DNA from 3 places in the Viridibacillus sp. KH_047 genome. Region 1 is predicted to be linked to each of the others. Evidence: riboswitches for the same ligand, from Rfam matches in the RefSeq annotation. Region 1 holds a riboswitch; each other region holds the start of a gene.
The links. A riboswitch is a leader RNA that binds a small molecule or an ion and turns the genes downstream of it on or off. The one in region 1 is predicted to bind S-adenosylmethionine.
Positions count from the first base shown of each region.

Region 2: it holds a riboswitch for S-adenosylmethionine, as region 1 does, so the genes downstream of both, AC3IS5_RS02165 (bifunctional homocysteine S-methyltransferase/methylenetetrahydrofolate reductase) here and AC3IS5_RS18570 (methionine ABC transporter ATP-binding protein) in region 1, are expected to answer to the same signal.
Region 3: it holds a riboswitch for S-adenosylmethionine, as region 1 does, so the genes downstream of both, AC3IS5_RS19290 (M20 metallopeptidase family protein) here and AC3IS5_RS18570 (methionine ABC transporter ATP-binding protein) in region 1, are expected to answer to the same signal.

Region 1 is NZ_CM174479.1:3,786,620-3,794,693, reverse strand. Features, by position in the region: gene AC3IS5_RS18585 (glycine C-acetyltransferase) at 1-564, shown strand, start outside; gene AC3IS5_RS18580 (pyridoxal phosphate-dependent aminotransferase) at 732-1,895, opposite strand; gene AC3IS5_RS18575 (carbon-nitrogen family hydrolase) at 2,076-2,864, shown strand; SAM riboswitch class I at 2,944-3,049, shown strand; gene AC3IS5_RS18570 (methionine ABC transporter ATP-binding protein) at 3,168-4,181, shown strand; gene AC3IS5_RS18565 (methionine ABC transporter permease) at 4,171-4,842, shown strand; gene AC3IS5_RS18560 (MetQ/NlpA family ABC transporter substrate-binding protein) at 4,858-5,676, shown strand; gene AC3IS5_RS18555 (Y-family DNA polymerase) at 6,039-7,295, shown strand; gene AC3IS5_RS18550 (ArsR/SmtB family transcription factor) at 7,967-8,074, opposite strand, start outside.
Region 2 is NZ_CM174479.1:408,429-416,502, forward strand. Features, by position in the region: gene AC3IS5_RS02145 (M24 family metallopeptidase) at 1-820, shown strand, start outside; gene AC3IS5_RS02150 (Na+/H+ antiporter) at 904-2,937, opposite strand; gene AC3IS5_RS02155 (protoporphyrinogen oxidase) at 3,196-4,587, shown strand; gene AC3IS5_RS02160 (hypothetical protein) at 4,731-4,859, shown strand; SAM riboswitch class I at 4,966-5,072, shown strand; gene AC3IS5_RS02165 (bifunctional homocysteine S-methyltransferase/methylenetetrahydrofolate reductase) at 5,146-7,005, shown strand; gene metH (methionine synthase) at 6,986-8,074, shown strand, end outside.
Region 3 is NZ_CM174479.1:3,943,592-3,951,665, reverse strand. Features, by position in the region: gene AC3IS5_RS19315 (sensor domain-containing diguanylate cyclase) at 1-315, shown strand, start outside; gene AC3IS5_RS19310 (helix-turn-helix transcriptional regulator) at 396-860, shown strand; gene AC3IS5_RS19305 (catalase) at 1,309-2,796, opposite strand; gene AC3IS5_RS19300 (LPXTG cell wall anchor domain-containing protein) at 3,849-4,010, shown strand; gene AC3IS5_RS19295 (nitric oxide synthase oxygenase) at 4,238-5,293, shown strand; SAM riboswitch class I at 5,376-5,481, shown strand; gene AC3IS5_RS19290 (M20 metallopeptidase family protein) at 5,653-6,852, shown strand; gene AC3IS5_RS19285 (VOC family protein) at 6,865-7,674, shown strand; gene AC3IS5_RS19280 (CynX/NimT family MFS transporter) at 7,831-8,074, opposite strand, start outside.

The sequences.
Region 1 (8,074 bases):
GATGATGCTCATGGATCAGGTGTAACAGGTAGAGGAAAAGGTACTGTGAAGCATTTCGGTTTAGAAAAAGAAATCGACTTCCAAATCGGTACACTATCTAAAGCGATTGGTGTAGTAGGTGGATACGTAGCAGGTAAGAAGAATTTAATCGATTGGTTAAAAGTACGTTCTCGTCCATTTTTATTCTCAACAGCTTTACCACCAGGTGATGTTGCTGCAATCACTGCAGCTGTTCAAATGTTAATTGATTCAACAGAACTTTGCGATCAACTGTGGGAAAATGGTGATTATTTAAAAGCGGGTCTGAAAAAACTTGGATTTAACATCGGTGCATCTGAAACTCCGATTACACCGTGTATCATCGGTGACGAAAAACTAACTCAAGCCTTTTCTGCTCGTCTTTTTGAAGAAGGCGTATACGCTAAATCGATTGTCTTTCCAACTGTACCAAAAGGCACTGGGCGCGTACGTAACATGCCAACTGCCGCACATACAAAAGAAATGCTAGACGAAGCTTTAGCGACTTATGAAAAAGTAGGTAAAGAACTAGGTGTAATTTCATAACAAAAAAATGCTCAGCGCTATGTGCTGGGCATTTTTATTAAGCAATTTTCTTTGTTAATTCTATAGCCACATTTGTGATTATGCGACTGTTTTATTGATATATTTATTAAACCCATGCCACTGAAACTCCAACTTATGGGATAAGGTGATTTTTCAATGTATAAACATTAAAATAAATTTAGTTTGGAGATACGCGTTATTGCTTCATGAAGCCTGACCTCATCAACAAGCAAGCCAACACGTACGTACCCTTCTCCGTATTCACCAAAACCATTACCAGCAGCAACTGCTACATCAGCCTGTTCTAGCAATAAATCAGCAAATGCTTCACTCTTATACCCTTCTGGTACAGGAAGCCATGCAAAGAATGATCCTTTTGGTGCTGTCACCGCCCAGCCAATACGATCGCAAGCAACTTTTAATGCATTCCGGCGGCTTTCATACATAGCCACTAACTCGGTTACACATTCTTGTGAACTAGTAAGTGCTGCAATACCAGCCTCTTGCACAGCAGGGAATAGGCTGACAAATAAATGATCTTGTATTAAGTTTAATGCTTCAATTAGCTTTGCATTACCAACTGCAAAGCCGACCCGCCAACCAGCCATATTATACGTTTTTGATAAAGTATACAACTCAACCCCAACGTCCTTAGCACCTTCAGCTTGTAAAAAACTCACTGGTTTTTCACCATCAAATCCAATTGCTCCATATGCAAAGTCATGCATTACTGCAATATCGTGATCTTTCGCAAACTGCACAGTTTCATCGAAAAATGATAAATTAGCAACAGCACCAGTTGGGTTATTTGGATAATTTAAATACATTAATTTCGCACGAGCTTTTACCTCATCTGACACAGTTGTGTAATCAGGTAGGAAGTCGTTTTCAGCTAGTAATGGAAGTGTATCGAACTTGACATCAGCTAGTGCTACGCCTGACCAATAGTCCGGATAACCAGGATCTGGGAGTAGCATTGAATCACCAGGGTTCATAATAGCTAAAGGTAATTCAACTACACCAATTTTTGTGCCAAAAAGTATGGCTACTTCCGTATTTGCATCAATTTCAACGCCGTATTCTCGCACATAAAATTCAGCAATTGCTTCCTTAAAATCGGGCAAGCCACGGAATGGAGAGTATTTATGAGTTTGCGGATTAATAACAGCTTCCTGCATAGCTTCTATAATATGAGGAGGAGTTGGTTGGTCTGGATTTCCTTGGCCTAAATTGATGACATCTCTACCTTCCGCGACTGCGGCACCTACTTTTTGTACTAAAGTTGCGAAAAACTGCTTCGGCAACTGTTGTAATCTCGTTGAAAATTCCATCTTCGAACAAACCCCCTTGAATTATTTTCTTTAATAACTTGTTATCCACAAAATCTTTCTTCTAAATACTCTATACACAACAACTACTTTGTGGATAAAATAGACGTATGTATAAAATAGTCGCAATAATAAGAGAAATATTATAACCTTTTTAAGAAAATGTCTACAGGTGGTGGAGCTATGAAAATTGCATGTATACAGTTAAATGTTGCCTTCGGGGACATCGAAAAAAATTTTACAAACGTCGAAAAGTTTATCAGGGAGGCTTCTGATAAGGGGGCGGAACTCGCAATTCTTCCTGAAATGTGGAATTCCAGCTATGCTTTAGAGAAATTAGAAGACCTTGCAGATCCGAATGGGGAACGCACAAAGAATTTTCTACAAAAGCTTTCAGAAGAATTACAAATTCATATTGTTGGTGGCTCGGTATCAACAAAAAAAGATGGAAAATTCTATAATACGATGTACGTATATAACAATAAAGGGGAGCTTGTCAGCGAATATGACAAAGCGCATCTTTTCCGTCTAATGGACGAGCATTTGTATTTATCAGCTGGCGATAAGCAGAATAACTTTGAGCTAGGTGATATTCCAGCGGCTGGTGTTATATGCTACGATATTCGTTTTCCTGAGTGGTTACGTCTTCATGCATTGAACGGAGCGAAAGTAATTTTCGTTTCTGCACAATGGCCAACACCACGTATTGATCATTGGAAAACATTATTACAAGCACGCGCAATTGAAAGCCAGTGTTTTGTTATTGCAGTAAATCGAATTAGCCATAAAAAACAAAATTTCAACGGTCAATCGATGGTTATTGAACCTTGGGGTGAAGTGTTATGGACTGGTGGAGAAGATGAAGAAATGGCGATTATCGATGTCGACTTCTCTATAGTGGATGAAATTCGTCAACGAATCCCGGTATATGATGATCGTCGCCCTGAATTATATAAAGATATTTCTAAATAATACAAAGTTTCGAAAAAGTGTTTGACATCTACATTATTTCACAGTAATATTTAGTTCATAACTTACAAATGAATATTGAACTTTATCTAGAGAGACTGAGGGATAGGCCCTATGACGTCCGGCAACCCCCTGAAAAAGGGAAGGTGCCAATTCCTACAGAATGAGTACATTCTGGAAGATAAATCGCCAATTTACACTTACGATGCTTCTTTCAGATAACCGAAAGAAGCGTTTTTTAATACAGTGAATTCCAAGTATTTCTATAGAAGTTACATAATTTAAACAGATTTGAGGGGATACAATATGCTCGAGATTCAGAATCTTACAAAAGTATATAAAACCAAAAAGGGTACGGTAACGGGCGTAGACAACGTATCGTTGACAATTGATAAAGGTGAAGTCTTCGGTATTGTTGGCTATTCTGGTGCAGGAAAAAGCTCGCTGCTACGTTGTATCAATTTATTGGAGCGACCAACAAGTGGTAGTATCATCGTAAATGGTCAAGATTTAACAAAATTAAAAGGCGAACAACTTCGTAAAGCGCGTTTGAAAATCGGTATGATCTTCCAGCACTTTTACTTAATCAGTCAAAAAACGGTTGGCGAAAATATCGAATTTGCTTTAAAAGCAGCGGCTACACCACCGAAGCAGATTAAAGCCCGTGTAAAAGAATTGCTTGAAATGGTCGGTTTATCTGAGAAAATCGACGTCTACCCAGCACAGTTAAGTGGTGGTCAAAAGCAACGTGTCGGTATTGCTCGTGCACTTGCAAACAATCCATCCGTACTACTTTGTGATGAAGCAACATCAGCACTTGACCCAAAAACAACAGTTTCCATTTTACGCTTACTAAAAAAAATCAATCGTGAGCTGAATATTACAATTATCCTTATCACACATGAAATGGATGTTGTAAAAGAAATTTGTGATCGTATGGTTATTATGCAAGATGGAAGAGTCATTGAAGAAGGAGAAGTTTACGATGTTTTTGCAAATCCGGTTGAGCCATTAACACAAGAATTTATTAGCAGCGTTGTATCATTTGAATTACCGCCAACGATTCTTAAAGGTGTGACAGGGGAAATTGTGAAAGTGCTATTCAAAGGAGATGTAGCTGGTGACGGCGTCATTTCAGATATGATTCAAAGCTTTGAGGTACGTGGTAATTTCTTGCATGGCACAATTGAATATATTCAAGAAAAACCGCTTGGCATTTTCCTAATGGAGCTACAAGGTCAACCGGATAATGTAGGGAGAGCTATTTCCTATATGGAAGGGCGCGGTGCGTTTGTGGAGGTGATTAACGATGCTATTTGATTTCGAGCACTTTATTAGTATGCTTCCAGACATTTGGAAAGCATTTGGTGAAACGTTACTGATGATTGGTATTTCACTTAGTATTTCACTAATTATCGGTTTACCACTCGGTATTATTCTATTTGTTACAAGCAAAGGTTTATTTTTACGTAACCGTTTTTTTAATGGGATTCTAGGATTTATCGTCAATCTAGTTCGTTCTGTTCCGTATATCATTCTATTAGTAGCGTTGTTCCCACTAACAAAAATACTAGTTGGAGATACAATTGGTCCGATAGCGGCGAGTGTTTCATTATCTGTAGCAGCCATTCCATTCTTTGCGAGACTTGTAGAAACGTCTATGCGTGAAGTTGATAAAGGCGTCATCGAAGCATCAATAGCTGTCGGAGCAACACCGTGGATGATCATACGAGATGTACTATTACCTGAAGCGAAATCGGGTATTATCCAAGGGGTGACAATGACGATTATTAGTTTAGTAGCATATTCCGCAATGGCTGGTATTGTCGGTGGTGGCGGAATTGGTGACTTAGCTATTCGTTTTGGTTATTACCGCTATGACAACACAATTATGATTGCGACAGTTGTCATTTTGATTGTTATCGTCCAAATTATTCAACTTTCAGGCGATGCCATTTCAAAAGCAATTGATAAACGATAAAGGGGAGAATTGAAAATGAAAAAGTTTTTACTAGCAGCGTTATTATTCGTATTAGCAACAGCTTTAGTTGCATGTGGTAACAAAGATGAAAGCAAACCAAAAGATTCGAAAGACATTAAAATTGGCGCAACTGCAGGACCATATAGTGACATGTTAAATAAAGCGATCATCCCACAATTAGAGAAAAAAGGCTATAAAGTAAAAACGGTTGAATTCAGTGATTACGTACAACCAAACAAAGCATTAGATTCTGGAGATATTGATGCAAACCTTTTCCAACACTCAATTTATCTTGAAAACTTTAATGAACAAAACAAAATGAAGTTAACTGGTCTAATTATCGTACCAACTGCACCAATGGGCTTCTTTGCAAAAGATTTTAAATCAATTGATGACATTAAAGACGGCGCAAAAGTAGCAATTGCTAACGATCCATCAAATGCAGCACGTACATTATTAACGTTACAAGAACAAGGTCTTATCAAAATTGACCCTAACATCGAAGAACTAAAAGCATCTGAAAAAGACGTTGTTGAAAATCCTAAAAACTTAGTGTTCCAACCAATCGAAGCGGCGGGTCTGCCTCGTGCAATCGAAAGTGCTGACCTTGTTGGTGTCCCAGGAAACTTCGCGCTTGCAGCAGGACTGAAACTACAAGATGCACTATTCTTAGAAAACATGCCTGATAAATTCCGTAATGTTATTGCGGTTAAGGAAGAAAACAAAGATTCACAACTAGCAAAAGACATCTTAGAAATCGTTAAATCAGAAGGATTCGAAAAAATCATTGATGAAGAATTCAAAGGCTTCGGCAAACCTGACTGGATGAAGTAAATGCTGAAGTGGTCCGTTTAGACTCGACAAGCGCTGGAACCTTCGAATTGAAAACGTACTTTCAGTTTTCAACGGAGAAGGTGGAAGTGACCTCGAGAGTCTGGCCACTGAAGCTGGATATCTGAAGTAAATGCTGAAGTGGTCCGTTTAGACTCGACAAGCGCTGGAACCTCAATGTTTCGAGCATTTATCTACAGGGACTACTGCACACTTAAAAGTGTGCAGTAGTCTTTTTTTATTATGAAGTCCTCCTAATAAAACTTAAATCCACTACTCATCCACAATACCGGATATTCCCACTTGCCATCTCACTTATCTCAATTTAAAATAAGAACAAACGTTCTCTATTGGAGGATAGGTGTATGTACGAAAACATGCCAAGGCGATCAATTATGTGTATCGATATGCGGTGTTTCTATGCGAGTTGTATTGCAACGTTGGAGCATTTAGATGTGATGAAGACGCCAATTGCGGTAGTTGGTAACTTCAATCAAAAGGGAAGTATCGTGCTAGCGGCATCGCCGATGATGAAAAAACGTTTCCAAGTAAAAACTGGCACACGCCTCTATGAAATTCCGAAGCATCCGGATATTCGCCTATTTGAACCTAAAATGGACTTTTTCATCCGCGTTTCAATGGAAATTACACGCCTACTCAATAGCTATGTCCCAAAGGAAGCTATCCATATTTATAGTGTTGATGAAAGCTTCGTTGATTTAACAGGAACAGAAAAATTATGGGGACCAGTTGAACAAACCGCGCAGAAGATACAGCGAGATATTTATAACCAGTTTGGAATTCCAAGTGCCGTCGGCATGGGGCCTAATATGTTGCTATCAAAGCTAGCGCTTGATTTAGAAGCGAAAAAAACAGGCTTTGCTAAATGGGTATATGAGGATGTGGAAGAGAAGTTATGGCCTACATCACCACTCTCTAAGATGTGGGGTATTGGGCGTCAGACAGAACGCTCACTTAATCATATGGGGATTTTTTCAGTAGGAGATTTAGCTAAAGCAGATTTAAAAACACTAGAGGCTCGTTTTGGTATTATGGGTAATCAACTTTATCATCATGCGTGGGGAATTGATCTTTCTGAACTCGGTGAACCAATAATTGAAGGGCAAATCAGTTATGGAAAAGGACAAATTTTAATGCGCGATTATAACAAAAAGGAAGAAGTGCTTGCAGTTATTTTGGAGATGTGTGAAGACATCGCAAGGCGTGCGCGTGAAGCATTTAAAATAGGCCGTACCATTTTACTTGGGCTCTCCTACAGCAAAAACGCATTTGGTGGAGGTTTTCATCGTTCACGCACAATTGATGAGCCAACAAATGAAACGATGAAAATTTATCAGGTCTGCCAGCAGTTGCTCGATGAACACTATATAGAAGAAAGACCCGTACGCCAGCTTACCATTAGTATTACAAAGCTTGAATCTGAACGCTCAATGCAGCTTAGTTTGTTTGACACTGACCGCTTTCGTCGCCGGAAGCTCGGAGCTACAATGGATCAACTACGCTCTCGCTATGGCCCAACTGCTCTTTTACGTGCAGTCTCTTATACAGAAGCAGGCACTGCTGTTGCACGCTCAAAATTACTAGGCGGCCACAAAAAATAATGGGGATGTATATTTATTCAATATCCATTTTATTGCTATACACTATTTGCATAATAGCTGTATAACGTGGTGGCGTCGTAATATCTTGTTAACATGTGGATAACTAAGTGTTATCTACAGATAGGTCTAGTTATGCACAACTTATGCACTAAATTCACAGGTTGGAGCAGTTCGCATAAAAAGCTGTCGTAATATTGAATGTGAAGAAATTAATTAAAAGTATGTTTTAGTGAGTTCTTTTATATCATGTCATACAAAATATAATGGAAAAGCAGGTGTTTTAAGGTGATTCGTGACAGAGGCAGTATTTAAACAATAGTATAATTTTAGGGAGGATATAAAGTATTTAATGATATAACCTTCCTTTTTTTGTATCATTAAATTATTTTAAACAATAGTAAAATTTTAAAGTATTTATAGTATTTTAAGTTAAATGAGGGATGGGGGGATTAAGTGATTAAAGTATATGAAGTCATAACTAAGGGAGATGAAAATCGATTGCTTTAATCTGTTCTTTATTTCGAAAACCACCAAATTAATTGGTGGTTTTTTATGTTCCAATCAAATTAAAGAAATGTTGTTCATCTACTGATAAATCCATATATTAATGTAATTTGCAACAATGACAGGTTTTCTTTAATCAACAAGTTACCCGTATAACTATGATATTCTTAGTCTTTTTTAGAGTGATTAATCGCTATTTTCACTAACTGTTGTAAGTGCTCATCTATAATGGAGTAAAACACCAATTTTCCTTCTTTTCGATATTTAGCTAACCC
Region 2 (8,074 bases), 870 kb from region 1:
AAATATTAGTAGAGTTGGATTTGAGGAAAAGAATATTACGTATTACTTACATTCATTTTTTGCTAAGCATATTCAAGCAGAACTTGTACCCGTTTCAGGTGCAGTAGAAAAATTACGTATGATTAAATTACCTGAAGAAATTGAAAAGATTAAAATAGCGGCAAGTATTTCTGATGCAGCATTTACGCATATATTAGATTATATAAAACCAGGCATATCAGAAATTGATATTGCCAATGAACTAGAGTTTTACATGCGAAAAAAAGGAGCTACTTCGTCTGCTTTTGATATGATTATAGCTTCAGGGCATCGATCAGCATTACCACATGGTGTCGCTAGTAATAAGTTAATAGAAGAAGGGGATATCATAACGCTTGATTTTGGGGCTTACTATGATGGCTATCGTTCAGACATGACACGTACAATTGCTATAGGACAACCAACAGAAGAAATGAAAGAAATCTATAATATTGTTCATGGTGCACTAGAAAATGCACTGACTCATATTAAAGTAGGCATGACTGGTAAAGAAGCTGATGCTTTGACAAGACAATATATAGAAGAAAAAGGATTCGGAAAGCAATATGGACATGGTTCTGGACATGGGATAGGGTTAGATATTCATGAGGACATTTTCATGTCTCCAGTTTCGGAAGAGTTATTACAAGAAGGAATGGTGTTAACTGTTGAACCTGGTATTTATCTACCTAATATAGGCGGAGTTCGTATTGAAGATGATGTGTTAATTAAAAAGGATGGAATAGAAATTTTGACTACTTCTCCAAAAGAGTTAATTATTTTATCTATGTCTATAAAATAAGACAGTTGTCAAAAAATCTATACAGTACAAAAAAGAACGACTGATATTATCAGTCGTTCTTTCTTTTATGTTTTTCTATTATGTTATTCGATCACTTCATACAATGAAATGCTCTCAATATAATTTACAAATCTTCGCAGCTCTTTTTCTTCTGCTCGTTCAATTTCACCGGCTTCGTACATTTTCTGAATTTCCATACGTTCAGTTTCGATTAGAAGAGCCCGTAATTCTTCTTTTATTTCATCGCGTCGTTCAGAATTTTGAATGACGGATTGTTTCATCCTATCCATGATTTTGCGATACTCGTAAATAATAGAATTTACAAGATCAGGATTTTCTTCAGATTTAGCATATTGTTCTAAAGCATCTATACCTGCACCTATAGCGCGCATACGCAACTCTTTCTTTTGGCGGAAATATTCAATGCGTTTATCTTTATTTAGACTGTATATTTTTCTAGAAGTTCGCCAGTGAAGTAAAATTTTATATAGGAGGGCAATGACTTTAGGACGATTTGGATTACAAATATTTTTTTCGCGTTCTTTAAAAGCAATTTGGCAGGCAGAATATATATCAGGGTCTAAATTTTGTTCCTTTTGAGTCATTTCTATATACTCTTTTTCTGCTTTTAAGCCGAGTAAACGCAGTCTCTTTATTTGTTGCTTACGTTCTTTCGAAACTAACTTTTCTGCATTGAACTCTACATCGATTTGATTAAACATTAATTTATATTCGTCTATTAATTCAAAAGCGACAGTTTGGTTTTCTTCAGTCATCACTGTATTGATTTTACGAATTGAAGCAATCAGCAAGCGTTTCTTTGCTTCATTGAAAGTGAGTTTTCCTTCACGTATTTCTAAAATTTCTTCTTCATCAATTAAAAGAGGTAAGAAAATTGTAGCAATCAGCAATGTAAATAAAATAACACTAGATGCTAAAAATAAAATCAGCGAGCGTTCTGGAAACAAATTTCCGTTATCGACTAGTAAAGGAAGGGATAAGACCCCTGCCATTGTGACAGCACCGCGTACGCCTGTTAAGCTTGTCAGTAAACTCGTTTTCAGACTAGGTTTTTCTATTTCTTGAATTGCGTCTTTTTTATATTCATAGTAAGAAAAAGCGTATGACCAAATGAAACGAATACCTAAAATAACAAAGCCAATGGCAATGGAGTAACCGATGATTTTCCAGTTATTCATAGATGGATTCTCTAGTGTTTCTGTCATAGACAACGGAATATTCAATCCAAGTAACAAGAATACGACCCCGTTTAAGATAAACAGTACGATAGACCAAGTGTTTTCTGTTATTAGTTGTTCTTCTGCAATTAAAGTCTCCGTATGATCTTTTACAAGTGCATGTACAATACCACCTACAACAACTGCAATAACCCCGGATGCATGGAAAACATCTTCAGCAATTAAGTAAATAATAAAAGGTGTTAGTAGCTGTAATAGTGAATGGAAAACGACATCATGGATGCCCTTCTTCCGAAGGGTAAAGCGCACCTGTGTAATTACGACGGCTAAGATTAGACCAAGAATAGCTCCGGCTAAAAATGTATAAGTAAATTCAAAAAGAGCTTCCTTAATTGAAAAATACCCTGTGACAACAGCAGCCACGGCGAATTTGAAAGCAACTAAGCCAGAAGCATCATTAATAAGTGATTCACCATGAACAAGATTTAAAATCTTCTCGGGTATTTGGATACGCTTTGCAATACCGTTTACTGCTACTGGATCTGTTGGCGATAAGATAGCTGCAAGTGCAAATGCGGCAGCAAGTGGTATATCAGGAATTAGCCAATGAATAAAGTAACCACCGCCAAGTGTCGTGAGAAGAACTAATATAATGGCATTCCCAAGAATAGGCGCGCGCATTCTCCATAGTTCTTCTCTAGGGAAATTGCGTCCATCATTATACAAAAGTGGGGCAACAAAAAGTAATAAAAACCATTCGGATTCAAGCTGGAGCGTCATTTCATTAGCGAATATAGCTAGTAGAACGCCAAGTGCTATTTGGATTAGTGCTGTAGGTATAAATGGAATAAAATATCCAATTGCATTTGATAATAACAGGCAATTTAATAGTAAGAGGATTGTAATTAATAAATCCATAAAAAACTCCCTTCAAAAAAGTATCGATAGAAAAGTAAGTAGTTATTCATTACCCTTTGTCAGAAATAAATGTACGGTATAAAGAAGCTTTTAAGACTATATGAAAAGACCACGTTAAATTTGACAAAGTTGTAATCGTTCACAAATATTTACGTGAATATGTGATAGATATCATGACAGTTTCAAAAATGAAAGTTTATACTAGAACTACAAATGAACATTTTATTTAAGATAAAGTCCCTGTGAGGAGTGAATATATTGAAAACAGTTGTTGTAGTTGGTGGCGGTATAACAGGCCTTTCTACTGTGCATTATTTACAAAAGGAAAAAGAGAAAAAAGGATTAGATATAAATTTAGTATTGGTAGAAAAGAATGACTACTTAGGCGGTAAAATGCACTCTGTAGAAAATGACGGCTTTATTTTGGAGACGGGTGCGGATTCGATTGTTGCGCGTCATTCAAGTGTTATGCCTTTAGTAGAAGACTTAGGGTTACAAGATGACCTTGTATATAATGGTACAGGAATTTCGTATATTTACACAAATAATACATTGCACGCGATTCCAGCAGACAGCGTTTTTGGCATTCCTACAAGTATAGAGTCCCTTGAAAGTAGCACATTAGTTTCGGCAGAGGGAAAAAAAGAGGCGTTAAAAGATTTAGAATTGCCTAATGAACATTTTACAAAAGATAGCTCAATCGGTGCTTTCTTAGAGTATTTTTTAGGAAAAGAACTTGTTGGAAAGCAAATAGCGCCAGTATTATCAGGGGTATATTCAGGGAAATTAGATACGCTGACAATGGCTTCAACATTACCGTATTTACTCGATTATAAAGAGCAGTACGGAAGTATTATTAAAGGGTTTGGCGCACATAAAGAAGAATTTCAAAAAGCAGCAAATAAAAAATTCATATCCTTTAAAAATGGATTATCTTCTTTGTTTAATCGTTTTGAGGAGAAGTTAACAGACATTACAATACTAAAAGGCGTTTCAACAAATCATATCGAAAAAAGCGGAGCCAAATATAAACTGACGTTTCATAATCACGAAGCAATTGAAGCTGAGTTCATCGTGTTAACAACACCACATGATGTAACTAAAAAGCTATTAAAAGATCCAAATTTGGATGAGGAATTTAATGAATTTAGCAACGCCTCACTAATTACGATTTATTTAGGCTTTGACATTCCTGACAGTCAATTACCTGCAGACGGTACTGGTTTTATTGTGTCTGAAAACAGTGACGTCAAATGTAATGCTTGTACATGGACAAGCCGTAAGTGGAGCCATACTTCAAAAGATGGCAAATTGCTTGTGCGTTTATTTTATAAAAATTCAAACCCGGATTTTGAGAATATGAAGCATTTAAGTAAAGAAGAATTAACTAAAATTGCATTAGATGATATTGCAAAAAGCTTGAAGATAAAAGCAGAGCCTACTGTTATAGATGTGACAAAATGGAATGATTTAATGCCTGTTTATCATCTTGGTCATGCAAAAACAGTAGAAGCCCTATCAACTAAAATGGCTTCTTCATATGACAATATATTACTAGCAGGTTGTTCTTATTACGGTGTAGGTATTGGACCGTGTATTAAGAACGGGAAAGAAACAGCAGAATCGATTCTAGCAAAATTAACAAGGTAGATAGAAAAGAGCTAAAGAGATACCAATTTCTTTAGCTCTTTTTTTTAGGATAAATTTTAACAGTATGTCAAACTGCTTGAAAATGCTAAATGAATTGTTACTTTAAAATGAATGAGTAAAAAGAAGGGCGAAAAAAGGGAAGTTTGATTTTAGGCATCCTCTTGTTAGTAATTGGTTTAGTATTCATTTTCTATCAACCAATCATGGGGTATTTCATTTCGAATATGTCGAAGGCAACGATTGAGCAACAAGACATAGCATTAACGATTTAAAATATACTTATAATACAGAGTTTTGCTACAATTACAAAAATACTCTTGACGATATTCTTTTATAGGGTTATGATTCTTTTAATTATTCAAACAATTAAATAAATATTTCTTATCAAGAGAAGCTGAGGGACTGGCCCTTTGAAGCTTCAGCAACCAGCCATCTGGTCAGGTGCTAACTCCAGCGGATTTACAGATTGTCCGAAAAGATAAGAAGGAGCGAATAGCGTAATCGTCAAGCCTTCTTATCCATGAGAAGGCTTTTTCATGTAGAAAGGAAGGGATATTAATGGGATTACTTGAAAAATTGCATACACAAGTGTTAACAGCTGACGGTGCGATGGGCACTTTATTATATTCTTACGGAATTGACTATTGTTATGAGGAATTAAACATTACCAAGCCTGAAGTGATTGAAAATATACATCATCAATATATTAAAGCAGGCGCTGACATTATTCAGACTAATACGTATACAGCGAATGCCATTAAATTAGAACGTTATGGTTTAGAAAGCTCAGTAAAGGAGTTTAATGAATCGGCAATCGCCATTGCAAAACGTGCTGCAGCACCAGGCGGCCAATTTGTCTTAGGGACAATTGGTGGTATTCGCGGTATTCGTAAAAGTGAAGCGACACTAGATGAGATTATAGCTGCATTAGATGAGCAGGCGGGGTATCTATTAGCTGGTAATCCTGATGGTTTATTACTAGAGACGTACTATGATTTTGAGGAACTTTCATCTGTAGTGAAACATTTGAGAAAATTAACTGATGTACCAATCATCTCTCAAGTATCGATGCATGAACCAGGTATTTTACAAAATGGCTTATTGTTAAATGATGCACTGCACCAATTAGAAGCTTTGGGTGCAGATATTGTCGGAGTAAACTGTCGTTTAGGCCCCCATCATACAATCCAAGCGTTTGAAGATGTTGAATTACCATCCAAAGCATTCCTATCTGCATATCCAAATGCTAGTTTGCTAGATTTAGAAGATGGCAAAATTGTTTACGAATCAGAGGCTGATTATTTTGGTCGTGCTGGTGTTTTACTACGTGACCAAGGTGTTCGCTTAATTGGTGGATGTTGTGGTACGACACCGAAGCATATAGAAGCTGTGAAAAAACGTATTGCTGACCTACCCCCAATTGAATATAAAGTTGTAAAGAAGAAAAAAGCAATCGAGATTAAAGAAGCGACTCCTGATCATCATGAGCCACTTCACGAAAAGGCGAAAAGAGAACGTACAATAATTGTAGAGCTTGATACACCTCGCCATCTTGATACGACTGCCTTTATAGAAGGTGCACAAATACTCAACGCAACAGGTATTGATGCTGTCACTATGGCTGATAATTCATTGGCATCCCCTCGTATTAGTAACATGGCAATGGGCTCAATTTTGAAAACGCAAAATAGTATTCGTTCCTTGGCTCATATTACTTGTCGTGATCGCAATCTCATCGGCTTGCAATCGCATTTAATGGGTCTAGATGCATTAGGTATTAATGAAATTTTAGCGGTCACTGGAGACCCTACAAAAGTGGGGGATTTCCCAGGTGCAACTAGCGTTTACGATGTCTCAAGTTTAGAATTACTTCAATTAATCAAACAGTTGAATGAAGGAATATCATTCTCAGGTAAACCTTTACGTAAAAAGGCTAATTTCTCTATTGCAGCTGCATTTAATCCTAATGTACGAGTGCTTGATAGAGCCGTAAAAAGATTAGAAAAGAAAATTGAGTGTGGAGCAGATTATTTCATCACACAGCCTGTATATACGAAGGAAAAAATAATAGAGATATATGAAGCTACGAAACATTTAGAAACCCCTATCTTCATAGGAGTCATGCCACTAACTGGTATTCGAAATTCAGAGTTTTTACATCATGAAGTACCGGGGATTAAGCTCTCTGATGAAGTACTTGAAAGAATGCGCGCAACGGGTGATGATAAAAACCTTGCAACAGCAGAAGGTATAGCTATTGCTAAGGAATTAATTGATACTGCCGCAGAGTTATTCAACGGCATTTATATCATTACGCCATTTACACGTTACGACATGTCAGTAGAATTGATTCATTATATTCAAGAGCTAGACAAACAGAAAGTAGGAGATCACAACTATGTTAAAACAACCAATTAAAGAACGACTCCAACAACATATTCTTATACTAGACGGTGCAATGGGGACTATGCTCCAAAATGCTAATTTAACACCCGAAGATTTTGGTGGGGATGAATATGATGGCTGTAATGAATATTTGAATATTACACGACCTGACGTAATCGAAAATGTACACCGTGCTTATCTAGAGGCGGGTTCAGATATTATTAGTACGAATACATTTGGTGGGACTCCTGTTGTGTTAAATGAATATGCTCTGGGTGATCAAGCGCATGAAATTAACGTATTAGCAGTGCAAATTGCTAAAAAAGTAGTGGATGAAATATCAACACCTGAATGGCCTCGATATGTTGCTGGCGCAATCGGACCAACGACTAAAACCTTATCAGTAACGGGTGGTATTACATTTGATGAGCTATTACATGACTTTTACGTGCAAGCAAAGGCATTAATTGAAGGCGGAGCGGATTTATTATTACTTGAAACAAGTCAAGATATGCTGAATGTTAAGGCTGGTACTCTAGGTATTAAACAAGCATTTGAAGAGCTTGGTAAAGAGCTGCCTGTGATGATCTCGGGAACAATTGAACCTATGGGAACTACTCTGGCAGGGCAAAGTATTGAAGCCTTTTATATTTCAATTGAACATATTAAACCATTATCAGTAGGGTTGAACTGTGCTACCGGACCTGAATTTATGACAGATCATTTACGCTCGCTTTCAGAATTAGCAACAAGCTATGTTAGTTGTTATCCGAATGCAGGATTACCAGATGAAGAAGGGCATTATCATGAAACTCCAGAATCCTTGTCTAAAAAGCTTGAAGGTTTTGCAGATAAAGGTTGGTTAAATATCGTTGGGGGTTGTTGTGGTACGACGCCGGAACACATTAAATCAATCCGTAAAGTAGTAGAGAATAAGCAGCCCCGCCAAATGCCTGAAGCCGAGCATGGGCATGTCGTAGCAGGAATTGAACCGCTTATTTATGATGATTCAATGCGCCCATTATTTGTAGGAGAACGTACAAATGTTATTGGTTCACGAAAATTTAAGCGTTTAATTATAGAAGGTAAATTTGAAGAAGCG
Region 3 (8,074 bases), 160 kb from region 1:
GCTTTGAAAATGAAAAAAGCAACAAGAGCAAATGATTTATGTTGCCGTTATGGTGGAGAAGAATTTATCATCTTACTGCCAAATACATCTGTAACTGATGCTTATTTAGTAGCAGAGCAGCTGCGAACAGATATAGAGCGAACAATAAGTCCAACTGGAAATAATATTACAATTTCAGCGGGGATTGCAGAATATCCTTCAATGGCAAGTGAGCCTGCAACAATGATAGGATTAGCAGATCAATGCTTATATGAGGCGAAAGAACAAGGTAGAAATCGAGTTGTAATGGCAAAAGAAATATCAATTGTTCTTTAATCCACTATATAATAGAAAATTCCCTTTTTGTACTCAATAGTATAAAATTACACTAAAAGAAACAAATAAGGGTGATAAGTATGGATAAAGAAAAAATCATTAGTATCGCTACTGAGAAATTTAAGTTAGTACGTACGGAAAATAACTATACTCAGGATAAAATGGCTGAGGTACTAGGTATATCAAAAAAAACACTTGTTCAAATCGAAAAGCAACGAACACCATGTGGCTGGACGACAACAGTTGCCCTTTGTGCCCTATTTAGAGAAAGTTCAATTTTGCAAAATGCAATGGGTGGCGATCCGATGGAAGTAGTCGAGCTAACAGCGCATGACGTGATTGCACGTCCAAAAGAAAAAACTATGGGTGGACATGTCTGGTGGCGTACAATACAAGAGGATAAAGGATATCGTTTGCAACAAAATATTTTAAGCAACCATTATCGGATTTTAGACTCTGAATCATATCGTTGGTTTAGTACGATGAATGAAGTAGCGGCGTTAGAAGAATTTACCCGTATATTAGAAGAAAATCACTCTAATTAAGTATCAGGCATCCATGTAATATGTGGATGCCTTTATTTTTGTTATGTTACATTACAAATGCAATTATTCTTCAAGTTGAGTCAGGAATTGAGTATATATTTTTGTATTAGATTATCAAACTGTTTTAGTAACAACACTCGTAAGTTGTATTACAGTAACGAATGTAATATACATATAGGTCTTGCTTTATACATAGGTAATACAGGTAAAACTAGAAGCTAAATAGTTTATTTAAACTGAAAAGGCAACTCTTCAAAAAAGGAGAGTTGTTTTTTGTGGATAACTTTTTGGTAGAAAAATGATACTATCCACAATCTAGACAAAGTTATACACCAATTCTGTTAATAAGTGCGTAGAATATTCAAAATAATTAAGTTAATTGTGGATAAGTGGTTAAAAAATAAAAAAAGCCTCGCTTAGCATAGTAGCTAAACGAGGCTTTGTAATATTAGCGATATTGAATTTCTTTGTTAAGGTCGATATCTTTGATATCGATACCCATTGCTTTGGCAACACCTGTACCATAAGCTGGATCTGCTTTGTAGCAGTGAATGATGTGACGTTCTTTAATGAAGAACTCAACACCTTCCATGTTACGAGCAGTATTTTCGAATAAACGTTGTTGTTCTTCTGGGCTCATGATGTTGAACAATTTACCTGGTTGTTCGAAGTAATTGTCATCATCTTCGCGGAAGTCATAGATATCTGCTGGTCCATCAAGTGCTAATGCAGGGTCTTTATATGATGGTTGTTCTTGCCATTCACCGTAGCTGTTTGGCTCATAGTGCAATGTGCTGCCTAAGTTGCCATCTACACGCATTTGTCCGTCGCGGTGGAAGTTGTGTACTGGGCATTTTGGTGCGTTAACAGGGATAGATGTATTGTTTACACCTAAACGGTAACGAGCAGCATCTGCATAAGCGAATAAACGAGCTTGTAACATACGGTCTGGTGAGAAGCTAATACCAGGAACTACGTTAGATGGTGCGAATGAAGCTTGTTCTACATCAGCAAAGTAGTTAGCTGGGTTACGGTTTAATTCGAATTCACCAACAGGGATTAATGGGAACTCTGATTTATACCATACTTTTGTTAAATCAAATGGATTGTAACGGTGGTTACGAGCTTGTTCTTCTGTCATCACTTGGATAGACATTTTCCATTTAGGGAAATCGCCTTTTTTGATTGATTCAAATAGGTCACGTTGTGAAGATTCACGGTCGTTTGCAACTACTTCAGCAGCTTCTTGGTCTGTGTAGTTTTTAATACCTTGTTGTGAAGTGAAGTGGAATTTCACATATACACGTTCGTTATCAGCGTTGATCATTGAATACGTATGTGAACCGAAACCGTGCATATGACGGTAATCAGTTGGGATACCACGGTCACCCATAACATAAGTTACTTGGTGCAATGCTTCAGGCAAGTTTGTCCAGAAGTCCCAGTTGTTATTAGCTGAGCGCATGTTAGTATGCGGATCACGTTTAACAGCATGGTTTAAGTCAGGGAAGTGCATTGCATCACGGAAGAAGAATACTGGAGTGTTGTTACCAACTAAATCCCAGTTACCTTGTTCTGTGTAGAATTTTAATGCGAATCCGCGGATATCACGTTCAGCATCTGCAGCACCACGTTCACCTGCTACAGTAGAAAAACGAGCGAACATTTCTGTTTTTTTACCTACTTCAGAGAAGATTGCAGCTTTTGTATATTTAGTAATATCGTGAGTTACTGTGAAAGTACCAAATGCACCTGAACCTTTAGCATGCATACGACGCTCAGGAATAACTTCACGGTTAAAATTAGCTAATTTTTCGATTAACCATACATCTTGCAGTAAAAGGGGTCCACGTTTACCTGCAGACATAGAGTTAGTATTGCTAACGACTGGCGCGCCGGCAGCAGTTGTTAACTTTTTATTATTATCATTTGTCATAATGTTGTGCCTCCTATTTTGATCTCAATTGAACTCTTCAAAACTAATATAACAGATTGCTAGTTGAAAGTAAATTATAATGATTATCTTTAAGGAATTTATATCTTTAAGTATATCCTATAAAAAGAGTGTAAAGTGTACGAACTATAAAATTACAAAAAATTACTTTTAAAGACTAGTGTTAGTTGGGGGGGTAAAGTTGAATGTATTGTATGCACTACAGATATAGTGATAATCGTTTGAAAAAACATTGAAAAAGAACACTAGAATTAGTGGGTGTTTTTATTATATTAAATTGGATATCTACCTGCAAATAAATTATTTCAAATCAATACTTCTCATTTAAAGCATAATTTGATTACTACATGTAAATTAGAGTGATTATTATTATCAACTCGTTGTCTATTGTATAGCTAATTGAAAACAATGTTATGGGTGAACGGAACATGATTCAATAAATCTATTTATATATTTATTTCGAATAATGAGCGCAGTATTATGAATTCTTTCGAATGAACCTTATTCCATTAATATATTTTAATCATAAATAATTTATGTCAAAGATAGTGTGACAGTTTTTTGAAATTACAATGGGGTACCGACTCTAGATGAGTATCGGAATTTAATGGTATTGAAATCTATAGAATTTTGGAATTTTGAGGTTCAGATATAGTAGAGGCAATTTGTGTTTTATGTAATGGAAGGATTTTTATAAGAATCTGTATTATGTATATCGCTAACTCTTTAAAATTTATATAGTTCTAGAAGGGAGTTAGCGACCAACGACAAGTTTTTTTACGCGCTAATGAAGTAGTATCTTTTCTATTAGATTGTTAAATAAATGGAGTGAAATGAAATGTATTAGTGGAGAGTGATGGGATTTTACGAAGTAATCTCACAAGGAATTTCGGAAATAGAATACATAGAAAAAATGTAATATTTAATAATATAAGTTTTTTTTGTTAAACGAGTTTATAAGTTGGTAAAATAAGTTATTTATTAAAAGGTGTCTAGAATAACAATAACCAAATGGTCCAGAAACAACAGTTGAATTGAAAGGTTCAAATAAACCAAGCGATATCAAGGGTGCTAATGAAAGTAGTTCACTATCTCAAACAGGTTCAGAGTATCAATTATGGACACTGCTTGTAGGGGGAGCAGTTATCCTACTCGGATTATCGATATTGTTTAACAGAAGAACTAAAAAAGCATAGTGAAAAGAGGACTATTAATTGGTTTTATACCATTAATAGTCCCTTTATTATGTATTAAATATGTTGGTTTTTTTGATTTACAAAACCTTTAATCATTCTTTTTATGCCAAAAATGGCAGTTGCCACAAAAACACCACATTATTTAAGTCTTATACCTTGTCTAATGGAAATCAATTCTTCTATGATGGTAGTTAGGAAGTCGAGTGGTAACAGGAGGAACTGTGGCGATGTTGAATGAGGCTATTGATTTTATAAAATTGTATTATTCGGAAACAGAGCGATCTGAAGAGGAATTAGGAAGACGCTTAGCTGAAGTAGAGCATGATATCCAAGAGAATGGATTTTATGAACATACAATAGATGAACTGAAATTTGGTGCACAAGTAGGTTGGCGTAATAGCAATAAATGTATTGGTCGTTTGTTTTGGCAAACGTTGCAAGTGCTTGATAAGCGCGAACTAACAAGTGAGCACGACATTTTTCAAGGACTTCTAGAGCATATTGATTTTGCAACAAATGGTGGTCGAATCCGTCCGACGATTACAATTTTCTCTCAACGTAATGTACGTGTTTGGAATCATCAATTAATCCGCTATGCTGGGTATGAAACGCCAGATGGCATTGTGGGAGATCCAGATTCAGTGGAGTTTACGAAGAAATGTGAGCAACTTGGCTGGCAAGGACAAGGTGGGCGTTTCGATGTATTGCCACTTGTTATTCAAGTTGGAGAAAGACAACCGCAATTATTCGATATTCCAGCTGAGTATATATTGGAAGTTCCAATCCGACACCCCGAATTTGAGTGGTTTAAGGAACTTGATCTGAAGTGGTATGCGGTACCGATGATCTCGAATATGAAATTAGAAATTGGTGGTATTACATATGCAGCTGCTCCGTTTAATGGCTGGTATATGGGAACGGAAATTGGTGCACGTAATTTAGCTGATGACTATCGATATAATATGTTACCAACCATCGCAGAAAAAATGGGTTTAAATACAGCTTCAAATTCTTCCTTATGGAAAGACCGTGCATTAGTTGAATTAAATGCGGCAGTTTTATACTCGTATAAAGAAGATGAAGTGAGCATTGTTGATCACCATACAGCAGCACAACAATTCAAACGCTTCGAATCCAATGAACAAATTGCAGGGCGTGACGTAACGGGAAATTGGACATGGCTTATTCCACCGTTATCACCGGCTACAACGCATATATTCCATAAACCATATGACAATGAACGTAAAACACCAAATTATTTTTATCAGAAAGCGCCATATTGACTTAGAGAATATCAGGGAATTTATTGCAATTTTTAATAGATTGGCGTAACATGATTTTTAATTACTACTAATTCAATAGGTTTTCTTATCAAGAGAGATGGAGGGACTGGTCCTGTGATATCTCAGCAACCGCTTTTAAAGCAAGGTGCTACTTCCAGCAAGTTGATTAAAAGCTTGATAGATGAGGAGAGACTTACATACCAAGTCGATTTCTCTAAATGAAATAGAGAAATCGGCTTTTTAATATCATGAAATAAATTTATAGAGCATATAATGCAAAGTTTCTAAGAAAAAAATTTAACTCAAATTCAAAGTAAACCAATTTGTATTAAAGGTATAAATTGAGGGAGGAATATTGAATGAGTGCGATAACGCAAAAAGAACTTTTAACTACAATTTATGAAGAAATAGATCAAGGATTTGATGAAATTGTTGGATGGAGGAGATATTTGCATGAGCATCCAGAGTTATCTTTTGAAGAATATGAAACTGCAAAATTTATTGCAGAAAAACTTGAGAGCTTCGGTTTAGAGGTGAAAAAAGGGATAGGCGGAAATGGTTTAATCGGTATTTTGAAAGGGGATCATGCTGGTCAAACAATCGCTTTAAGAGCTGATTTTGATGCATTACCTATTACAGACTTAAAAGAAGTTGCTTATAAATCCCAAAAGGATGGTGTCATGCATGCTTGTGGTCACGATGGACATACGGCCGCATTACTTGCGACAGCAAAAACGCTAAGCCATTACAGAGAGCATCTGCACGGTAATATTATTTTTATCTTCCAACATGCGGAAGAAAAACCTCCTGGTGGTGCGAAATTCATGATTGCTGAAGATGTATTGAAGGAAGTCGATTATGTATTTGGCGCGCATTTAGATTCGGGTTCACCAGTTGGAAAGGTATCTGTTGGGGATGGTTTTAAAATGGCTGCAGTTGATAAATTTGCGATTAAAATTCAAGGACTAGGTGGCCATGGTGCGAAACCACAACAATCCATCGACTCAATTGTTGTGGGTAGCGAAATCGTTGGAGCGTTGCAGAAAATTGTCAGTCGTCGCTTAAATCCATTTGATGCAGCGGTAGTGACAGTCGGTGTATTCCATGCAGGAAGTGCTTTTAATATTATTGCAGATTCGGCACTTATTGAAGGAACGGTTCGCACAATGACGGATGAAGTTCGTAATAAGGTAAAAGAAGAAATCTACTCAATCGTCAAAGGCATAACGGAATCAGCACATGCCACATATGAAATTGATTATTTACACGGCTATCCAGCTTTATACAATCATCCGGCTGAAACTGCTCTTGTGAAAGATTTATTTGAAAGGGAATTTGGTACTGAATCGGTGATTGAATTTGAACCGTCAATGGGTGGAGAGGATTTTGCGTACTTTTTAAATGAAAAGCCAGGTACTTATTTTAAAGCAGGATCACAGAATGACGACGAACGCACTCATTTTGCACATCATCATCCGAAATTCGATTTTGATGAAAGAGCGTTATTAACAATAGAGAAAGCATTTGTGAAAATCGTTTCACATTATTTATTTAAATAAGGGGACTTGAACATGACATTATCTTTTGATCACGTAGTACATTTTGTAGAGGAACCAAAAGAAGTAATACAATCATTACAAAACCAAGGAATTCATGCTGTTGAAGGTGGCGTACATGAAGGACGCGGAACGTACAATGCACTTAGTTACTTTGATCTAAGTTATATAGAGTACCTTGGTACATACGACAGAGAGCTAGTAACTGGGGCAGAGCATTTGCATCACAGCCTTATTGAAACAGTAGTAAATAATGATTTCACAGAAGGTTTCGTAAGATTTGCAATTCGCACAACGGATATTGAAGGTATAGCAGAGCGTTTGAAAGAGCAAGGTTTATCAGTAAATGGTCCAGTGCCAATGAATAGAAAACGACCGGATGGCAGTATTATAAGCTGGCAATTACTTTACGCTGGAGAAGAAAATGACTCTCTTCAATTGCCATTTATTATTCAATGGGATGACAATGATGATAAGCGTAGACAGGAGCAAGTTGAAAAAGGAGTCATTGGAAAGCAACCAGAAAAGTTGGACTTTGCAGGTGTTACTTTTGCAGTAATAGATGCTGAAAAAACTGCTGAAAAATGGTCTCGATATTTAGGGTTAGAGTTTGCAGAAGCGTATGTCGATCCGGAGTTGAATGCTATTATACAGGTTCTTACATTAGCTGGCGGTGACTTATACTTTGCTAGCCCTATTGGAGAGGGAGTTGTTGCAAAAGTATTAGCAGAACTAGGAGAATGTCCATTCCAAGTGAATTTCTCAGGAGCTAAAGAACCTGCTACATTTGAATTGTTAAATGGTCGTTATCATTTTGAGAAATAAGTTATATAGATTAGTGCACCGATAAATCTAGAGAAGCTATTATGCAGTGATTGAGACTGCGTAATAGCTTTTTTCTATGACTAGTATGGTTAGGATAATGTAGTTTTAAGTTAACAATACGAAAAAATCCGAGCCATTATAAGCTCGGATTCATCTCTACTTTTCAGGTGTAACATAACCTTCTTTTGCAGCATGCATACCAGCTGACACTAATAATACTACAGTAATAAGGAATAGGAAGTTGGCTGTTGTCCAACTATTTGAAATATCATGGATAAAGCCAAATAGTACAGGGCCAACTGCCGCTAATAAATAACCGAATGATTGAGCAGTACCTGATAATTCAGCCGCTTCATCAGCTGTACGCGTACGAAGTGAGAAGAACATCATCGCTAAACTA